DNA from 4 places in the Stenotrophomonas sp. YJH_SMC_110 genome. Region 1 is predicted to be linked to each of the others. Evidence: predicted binding sites of a transcription regulator. Region 1 holds the regulator's gene; each other region holds the start of a gene.
The links. Region 1 encodes FliA, which starts transcription of late flagellar genes. Its sites were predicted from a motif close to TAAAGTTTNNCNNNCNNNGGCCGATAA; they were not measured.
Positions count from the first base shown of each region.

Region 2: AC5P6H_RS19235 (chemotaxis protein CheW) is a predicted target of FliA. The motif match lies at 1,441-1,467, and genes of this name have one in related genera.
Region 3: AC5P6H_RS10540 (methyl-accepting chemotaxis protein) is a predicted target of FliA. The motif match lies at 837-863, and genes of this name have one in related genera.
Region 4: AC5P6H_RS02765 (methyl-accepting chemotaxis protein) is a predicted target of FliA. The motif match lies at 959-985, and genes of this name have one in related genera.

Region 1 is NZ_JCAFSM010000013.1:27,507-29,704, reverse strand. Features, by position in the region: gene AC5P6H_RS18685 (protein phosphatase CheZ) at 1-188, opposite strand, end outside; gene cheY (chemotaxis response regulator CheY) at 188-580, opposite strand; gene AC5P6H_RS18675 (RNA polymerase sigma factor FliA) at 638-1,384, opposite strand; gene AC5P6H_RS18670 (MinD/ParA family ATP-binding protein) at 1,381-2,198, opposite strand, start outside.
Region 2 is NZ_JCAFSM010000018.1:1,033-3,230, reverse strand. Features, by position in the region: partial or broken gene AC5P6H_RS19245 (methyl-accepting chemotaxis protein) at 1-286, opposite strand, end outside; gene AC5P6H_RS19240 (hypothetical protein) at 388-771, opposite strand; gene AC5P6H_RS19235 (chemotaxis protein CheW) at 907-1,398, opposite strand; gene AC5P6H_RS19230 (flagellar brake protein) at 1,582-2,198, opposite strand, start outside.
Region 3 is NZ_JCAFSM010000004.1:311,302-313,499, reverse strand. Features, by position in the region: gene AC5P6H_RS10540 (methyl-accepting chemotaxis protein) at 895-2,198, shown strand, end outside.
Region 4 is NZ_JCAFSM010000001.1:631,429-633,626, forward strand. Features, by position in the region: gene AC5P6H_RS02765 (methyl-accepting chemotaxis protein) at 1-930, opposite strand, end outside; gene AC5P6H_RS02770 (arylamine N-acetyltransferase family protein) at 1,134-1,973, shown strand; gene AC5P6H_RS02775 (VOC family protein) at 2,039-2,198, opposite strand, start outside.

The DNA of each region.
Region 1 (2,198 bases):
GGCAGTTCGCCCAGGGCCTGCCCCAGCTCGCGGGCCAGCCGCGAGAGGCCACTCATCATCGGCTGCGTGCGCAGCGCGACCAGTCCGTCGATGCGTTGCCGCCAGGCGGCTTCGTCACCGGACTCCAGGGCATCCAGGGCTTCCTGCAGGCGCAGGGCGAGGGCGTTCTTGTCGACCGTGGTATCCATCAGGCGCTGGCCGCCAGGCGTTCGAAGATCTTGCCCAGCTTCTCTTCCAGCGTCTGCGCGGTGAACGGCTTGATGATGTAGCCGTTCACGCCGTTCTGGGCCGCTTCGATGATCTGCTCGCGCTTGGCTTCGGCGGTGACCATCAGCACGGGCAGGGTCTTCAGCTTGGCGTCGGCACGGATCGCCTTGAGCAGTTCGATGCCGGTCATCACCGGCATGTTCCAGTCGGTGACGACGAAATCGAAGGGCTGGCTCTGCAGCAGCGACAGCGCGGCATGCCCGTCCTCGGCTTCGGCGGTGTTGGTGAAGCCCAGATCGCCCAGCAGGTTCTTGACGATTCGACGCATGGTCGAGAAGTCGTCGACGATGAGGATGCGCATGTTCTTGTTCAAAGCAGAGTTCCTTTGTTGTTCATTCCGGGCGGCCGGGGGCAGTCGCCTCGGGGATGTTCATTCTTCCAGGCCGGCGTCGACGGCCTCGAAAATCTTCAGGCGGCCGCGCAGGCGCAGCACGGCCTGGCCATGGATCTGGCAGACCCGCGACTCGCTCACGCCGAGCACCGCGCCGATCTCCTTCAGGTTCAGCTCCTGCTCGTAGTACAGCGAGAGCACCAGCTGTTCGCGCTCGGGCAGGTGGCCGATGGCCTTGCCCAGCTCGCGACCGAACTCGCCGCGCTCCAGCACCTGTTGTGGAGTCGGGCCGCCCTGGGCGACGGTATCCAGTTCGCCCTGGTCTTCGATGCGCGACTCCAGGCTCAGCACCTGGCCACGTGCGGCGTCTTCCATCAGGCGCAGGTATTCCGGCAGCGGCATCTCCATCGCGGCGGCCACTTCGGTGGCGCTGGCGGCACGGCCCGTGCTCTGTTCCAGGCGGCGGATGGTGGCGGCGGCGTCGCGTGCACGGCGGTGCACCGAGCGCGGCACCCAGTCGCCACGGCGGATCTCGTCGATCATCGAGCCGCGGATGCGGATCGAGGCATAGGTCTCGAACGAGGCGCCCTGGTCGGCGTCGTAGCTGCGCGAGGCTTCGATCAGGCCCATCATGCCGGCCTGGATCAGATCATCGACTTCGACGCTGGCCGGCAGGCGCGCGGCCAGGTGGTGGGCGATGCGTCGCACCAGGTCCGAATGCTGGGCGATGACCTCGTTGGCCGCCGAGCGCTGGACTTCCCTGTACTGGTGGGCTGCGCCTTTCATGCGGCCACCCCACGCTGCTTGAGGATGCGTTCGAGGAAGAACTCGACGCCACCGCGCGGTTCGGTCGGTGCCTGCCAGCGCGCGGTGCGGCGTGCGATCTCGGTGATCGCCAGCGCCGACGGGCTGGACGGATAGGCCTTCACCACCGGCTGCTGGCGCTGCACCGACAGGCGCAGCCAGTCATCCTGCGGCACGCAGCCCAGGTAGTTCAGCGAGACATCGGCGAGGAACTTCTCGCAGACGCGGGTCAGCTTCTCGTACAGCACGCGGCCCTCGTTCGGGTCGCGCACCATGTTGGCCACCACCTGGATGCGGTCCACGCCGCGCTCGCGCGACAGCACCTTGATCAGTGCGTAGGCGTCGGTGATCGAGGCCGGTTCGTCACAGACCACCACCACGGTGTCCTGCGCGGCCTGGCAGAAGGTCAGCACGCCGTCGGTGATGCCGGCGGCGGTATCGACCACCATGATGTCCAGCTCGCGTTCCAGTTCGGAGAACACGTTGACCAGGCCGACATGCTCGGCCGGGGCAAGCTCGGCCATGTGCCGGCGGCCGGAAGCGGCCGGGACCACCAGCACGCCGTTCGGGCCTTCGACGATGACGTCGTCCAGCGAGCAGCGGCCGGCCACCAGGTCGGCCAGCGTAAAGGTGGGGTTCAAGCCCAGGATCACGTCGATGTTGGCCAGGCCCAGGTCGGCGTCCAGCAGCAGCGTGCGCTTGCCCATGCCCGCCAGCGCCACCGCCAGGTTGGCGGACACATTCGTCTTGCCCACGCCGCCCTTGCCGCCGGTCACCGCGATGGTGCGCACAGGGC
Region 2 (2,198 bases), on a different contig from region 1:
TGCTGGCGCGCAGGTCGACACCCTGCTTGCGCGCATCGGACTTGACGTCATCGCTGGCGCGGATCAGCTGCTGGTAGGCGGCATTGCGGTACTCGCCCAGCATGCCGCGCATCTCGCCGGCCATGCGGATGCTCTCCATGCGTGAACCGGCCAGCTCGGTGGTCACGTTGTTCAGCGAATGCAGGCCGCGATAGGCGACGATGCCCTGCAGCAGCATCACCAGCAGGAGGACGCCGAAGGTCAGCAGCAGTTTCGGCATCAGTTTCAGGTTGTTGATCCACGGCATGGGCGTTGCGAGCTCCTAAGGCAGACGCGCCCGGGCATCGGGCCCGGTTGCAGCAGAAACCACGCCAGGACCAGGCCCGGCGTGGTCCGACGAACGGCGGATTACTTGATGTTGGCCAGCTTCAGCCCGGCCGGCGAGCTGACTTCGATTTCCGCACGCGAGGCGTCGCGCTGGATCTTGCCGATCACGCACACGGTCTTGCCTTCCAGGGTTTCCAGCGGGAAGGAGAACTTGCCGCGGTTCTCGCCGGCGATACGCGCCGAGAAGGTGTGGCGCGGGAAGGCGCCGCCCATGTACAGGAAGGTCGGCTGGCCTTCGGAGCCTTCCGCGTAACGGGCCTTTTCGACCTTGCCACAGACCATGCCGTCCTTGCCGACCGAACGCGGCGCCATTTCCGGCGGGATCATGTCGGCCGACTGGGCGAAAGCGGAGGCGGCGGTGGTGGCCAGGACAGCGGCCGAGACGAACGCAAACAGGGACTTCATCGAGGGTATCTCCGGGGATGGTAACGATCGGGCCGGTCCTGCGCGCTCCTGCGCGACCGGCTTCTGTCCCCCTATCGGCACCGCCGAAGGGAACTGAAGGGTTTTGTGACTGGAACGTGAAGCAGTTCCGTTTGCTCAGGCAGCGACGTCTTCGGCGAGGTTGGCCTGGCCCATGTCGGCGCTGTCGAGCAGGGTCTCGATGTCCAGCAGGATCAGCATGCGATCGTCGTGGGTACCGATGCCGGAGATGAAACGGGTGTCGACGGCCGCGCCGAATTCCGGGGTCGGGCGGATCTGCTCGGCCGACAGCGGGATCACGTCGGAGACGCTGTCGACGACGATGCCGACCACGCGGTCTTCCACGTTCAGCACGATCATCACGGTGAAGGCATCGTAGCGGGCGTTGTCCAGGCGCAGCTTCAGGCGCAGGTCGATGACCGGGACGATGGTGCCGCGCAGGTTGATCACGCCCTTGATGTAGTCCGGGGCGTCCGGCACGCGGGTGACGGCGTCGTAGCCGCGGATTTCCTGCACCTTGAGGATGTCCACGCCATAGTGCTCGTCACCAAGGGTGAAGCTGAGGAATTCGCCACCGGCGCTGGCGGCGGAGCTGGTCTTGTCGTTCATCGAGGGGTCCTGGTTCTGCCGGAAGTCCCGGTGTCAGGCTCGATATCGGCCCCGCCGGGGGGGACTTTAGGTGCCGGGCAGTGCCGTGGATGGGGTCAGATCCCTTTTCAGGGAAAAGGGATCTGACCCCGGCACGCGTTCCAGGGTTGCCGGCCGGCGGCCGGCACTACCGGTCGGACGGCCTCAGAGCTCGCCGTTGCGGCGGGCCTTGCGCTGGCGGTCGATGCGGAAGATGTAGCGCTGGATGGCGCTGTCGGCGCCGCGTGGCAGGCATTCAAAGCGCATTCCCACGCGCTTGACCTCGATGCCATTGGGCTGACGCTGCGGCAGCAGGTTGCAGACCACCAGTTCGATATCCAGGTCGGGGCCGTCCGGCAGCGACAGCTGCGCCGGATAGCGCCTCTGCAGACCAAACACCGCGCAGTCATTGGGCACCACCACGGCCAGGCCGCCACCGCTGATGTCCACCACCCGCATCGACAGCGCTTCGGCCCGCGCTTCGCCGGGTGGCAGCAGCAGCTGCGGTGAATCGGTGACTGGCGTCTCCAGCCGGTACAGCTCGCGGCGCTGCAGGTGCACCAGTTCGTCAGGCAGCGGCGCACGGAAGGCCACATGGCCGTCGTTGTCCACGCGCTGCAGTTCGTGCAGCCGGAACCGTACCAGCACGCGTTCGAGCTGGGCGAAGCACAGCAGGTGATCGGCCTGCTCGGCGGCGCGGTTGGAGGCTTCCTGTGGGCTGCCATCGAGCAGCAGGAAGTCCTCGTCTTCGTCGAGGTCGAGCAGGGCGGTCGGGAAGGAAC
Region 3 (2,198 bases), on a different contig from region 1:
ATGACTGGCTGGGTGATGGAAATAGATTCTCCTCCTGTATCATCGGCAATAAAGGTCTGGAAAATTGTTTCTGGGATGGTCAGTAACGTTGTATCTGCGTCTCCGGTGAGGTGGGGGGTAGTTTGATCTGTCCCCGTTGTGAGCAGGGTGAGGTGTTGAAAGCTCAAGTAAAGGATCGCGGCGTTCAGATATTTGTCTGCGACGAGTGCGATGCCGTGTGGTTCTCCTTCGCTGCTATAGGGGTCTCTCCGTTCAGAGACCTTGAGCGGTATCTTGAGGAAATTTCCGTCGCCCCGTCCTGGGAGTCAATTTCCGTGGACAGGCATGAGTAGAAAGTACGCAGTTTCCATGCACTCCTCGATCGTATTGCCTCAGCGCAGCGCGTGGGTCCGTGCAGCATGGGGTGACCTTCCCGTCTCCTACTTCCAGAGCGACGAGAATCTCAATGACTGCGGTTTTATTGACTTGAAGGTCAATAAGTGGGAGATCAGTGGCAGTCGATTGTAATGGGGTCTGGACCCCTTCATCAGGGTTGAAATACTCAAGGGTCGGGGCCCTGCGATGGCAGATGCCAGATTGCAGCCCTGACGGTAGTCGCGAAGCAGCGCGTTGTTCCTCTGGACAGAAGGGTGCCGGGATCGATGGGCTTCATCCTCCCCCTCCGTGCATCAAGTGACGGTTTCCGCGGTCACGACTCGCGAGCGCTGCGTGATGACTGCGATTGATGTGCTCGTACATTGATATGCCCGGCAGGAATAACCACCTCCATTAAGTGTGTCCTTCACACCTGTCTACATAGTTCCAGAGATTTGGATCGATACAATAATATCGACCCATAAAGTTTCCCCGCGCTGCGCCGCCATCGATCGTACGGCCATGATCAAGGGAATTGAGATGCTCGCCTTACGCAACCTCCGAGTGGGATCCCGGCTGGGTGCCGGGTTTGGATTGCTGCTGCTGTTCATCGTGGCCATCGTTGGCCTGGCGCTGTACGGAAATCACCTGAAGTCCGCCCAGTTCGAGAAAGTGGTGGACGTCAACATGGTGAAGATGCGGCTGTTGAACGACATGCTGGATACCAACAACGCGGTGTTGATGCACCGCCGCCTGATGGTGATCAAGCGCGGCGAGGATTTCGACAAGGATTATCAGAAGGCGCAGGAGCTGTCGCAGACCTACGACGGCATCTGGGCCAGGTACATCAGGATTCCGCGCGACGCGACCGGCGATACCCTGGTGGCGAAAATCGACGCGGCACGCAAGGCCACCGAAGCCTCCACCCGGCATCTTCACGAGCGCATGAAGGCCGGGGATTTCGACGGCGCGGCCAAGGAACTGCTTGCCGAGCAGGGGCTGGCAACCGCGTGGAACGAAGCGATCTCGACCCTGCTGCGGCATCAGGAGACACTGACCGAGCGCAGCCGCGAGGAATACCGTTCAACTGAATCCTGGACCGGCACGCTGTCGATCGTGTTCGGCGTGTTGAGCCTGGTACTGGGCTCGCTGGCCGCCTGGGCCATCACCCGCAGCCTGACCCGCCCGCTGGAAGGCGCGGTGAAGCTGGCCGACGGCATCGCCAATGGGCGGCTGGACAACAGCATTGACGCCTCCGGCAACGATGAGGTCACGCAGCTGCTCAGGTCGATGCAGCGCATGCAGGCGCAGTTGCAGTCGGTGATGGCGGCGCAGGGCGAGTTGGCCCGCCAGCACGATGCCGGCAGCCTCAGCTATCGCATGGACGAGAGTGCCTTCCCTGGTGACTACGGGCGCATGGTGCACGAGACCAACGCGCTGGTCGGCTCACACGTGCAGGTACAGAGCCGGCTGATCGAAGTGATGAAGCATTACGCCCGTGGCGACCTGTCGGTGGACATGGATCCGCTGCCGGGCGAGAAGGCGGCGATCACCCAGGCAATGGACGAGACCAAGACCAGCCTGTCGGCGATCAACAGCGAGATCCGCCGGCTGGCGACGGCCGCGGCGGCGGGCGACTTCAGCCTGCGCGGCGATGAAGATCGCTTCGCCTACGATTTCCGCGACATGGTGGCCGGGCTCAATCGCCTGATGCAGACCACCGACCAGAACCTGGTGCAGGTGTCGAGCCTGCTGCAGGCGATCTCGCGCGGTGACCTCACCGTACGCATGCAGGGCGACTTCCACGGCGTGTTCGCCCGCATGCGCGATGACTGCAATGCCAC
Region 4 (2,198 bases), on a different contig from region 1:
CACCGCGAACAGCACGCTCATGGTGCGTGCGCCGGCCTGCTGGCGCGCCTGTGCCTTGGCCAGCGCCGCCACCTGGGCCTGCTGGAAGACGGCCAGCGCCGGCGCCACGCCGGCGGCGGTATCCAGCAGCGATTGCGCCTCTACATCCAGGCCCACGCGGGCGGCGGTATAGCCCAGCAATGCGGCCTGATAGGCCTCCATGCCGTTACGAAGGGCATCCTGCGCATCGGTCGGCAGGCCCACCAGTGCGAGATCGAACGGCAGCTTTTCTTCGCTCGCACGGTCGGCATGGGTGGAGTCGCCATCGAGCAGCAGCAGTGCCTCCTGGCGGCGCATCTTCTGCAGGGACAACGCCAACGAAGGCCGCTGCAACGCATCCACCTGCGCCTGCAGGGCGTCGGCGGCCTGCTGCAATTGCGCGGCGAGGCCGGCATCGCCACGACCCATCTCATCGACGCGTTCGAACAGGGCGGCCACACCCTGCGAGAACGCGCCGGCGGCTTCGGTCAGTGCCCGCAGCGCCTCGCGCCGGCCGGGATCCATCGGCATCGCGCGCAGCGCCTGAAGATCGGCCTGGAGCGCCTTCTGCGTCGCCAGCAGCTGCGCGCGGTCGGCATCGTCGAAACTACGTGCATACTGGGTCTGCAGACGACGCGCCTCGGCCACCCGCGTGGCCACGCTCGCGGCCAGATCGCTGCCGTGCTGGTAGCTGGCCTGGCTGCGCGCCGCCTGCGTGCTGGCATGGCCGGTCCAGGCGTAGACGGCGGCGATCGCGATCAGGCCCAGCCCACAGACCCACAGGGTCGCCTTGAGCTTGCTGGCCACACTGAGCCGATGCGGCTGCAGCCACAGCAGCAGGCCGGGGGACGCCGAGCGCAGTGCGGCAAGCCGCATGCGCAGGGACCGGAGGTGGGGGACGACGGCCGACATGACAGGCTCCAGGCGGAAGGACGCACCTGTATCGGCGGGAAATGGCGCAACTTTAGGGCGCTCCTGGTTCACTCCCACCGATTGCTGGCGGACGCGGCCTTTGTACCCGGCACAGGCGACGGGGGGATGACACCCGCGCAATGCTTGACCTCAACCCCGGTTGGGAGAGCACAGTAGATCTCCCTCCCCCGCCCGGCGCGCGCATGACGACGCTCGATGTCCCCCGCTACCTGCAACGCCTGCAGCTGGATGCACCGCCACCGCTGACGCTGGCGGGCCTGACCCTGCTGCAGCAGCGCCACAACGCACTGCTGCCGTTCGAAACCCTCAGCTGCCTGCTGCGCGATGCAGTACCGATCGACCTGGACAGCGTGCAGCGCAAGCTGCTCGACGACCGTCGTGGCGGCTACTGCTTCGAACTCAACGGCGGCCTGCTGGCACTGCTGCAGGCGCTGGGCTTCGATGCACAGCCGTTGAGCGCGCGCGTGCTGCTGGCCGCCCAGGACGGCGAACTGACCGCACGCACCCACCTGCTGCTGCGTGTGCAGGTGGACGGCGATGACTGGCTGGTGGATGCCGGTTTCGGCAGCCTGACCCCGACCGTACCGCTGCGGCTGCATGATCCGCAGCCGCAGGCCACGCCCCACGAGCGCTTCCTGTTGCAGCGCCTGCCCGGCGAGGGGGATTTCGTGCTGTCCGCCGAGTCCGGCGATGGCTGGCGGGCGATGTATCGCTTCGACCTGCACGCGCCGGCACCGATCGACAACGTCGTGGGCAACTGGTACGTGTGCACCCATCCCGATTCCAGTTTCCCCGGCCAGCTGCGCGCATCCCTGACCGGGCCGGACTGGCGACGCACCATCGGCAGTGGCAACTACACCGAGTACCGTCCCGGCCAGGCACCGGTCAAGCGTCCGCTGCGCGATGTGGGCGACGTGCGCGAGGTGTTGCAGCAGCGCTTCGGCATGCAGCTGCCGGACGACCCACGGCTGGACCCGGCGATCAACGACTGGCTGCAGCGCTCACGCTCGGCCACGGTGTAGAGCCGGGCCGATGCTCGGATGAGCGTTGGCGGCTGGGTCAACAGCAGCCGAGCATGGGCTCGGCCCTACAGAACCACGCGCGCCTGCAGCGCAATGCGATTGCCTTCGCTGTCGGCGATCTCGGCCACGCGCCAGTCACCGGCATCGGCCGGGCCGAAGCGCAGCTCGGCCCCGGCCTGCAGCGCACGCTCGAGGCTGGCATCCAGGTCATCAACCCCGATGTAG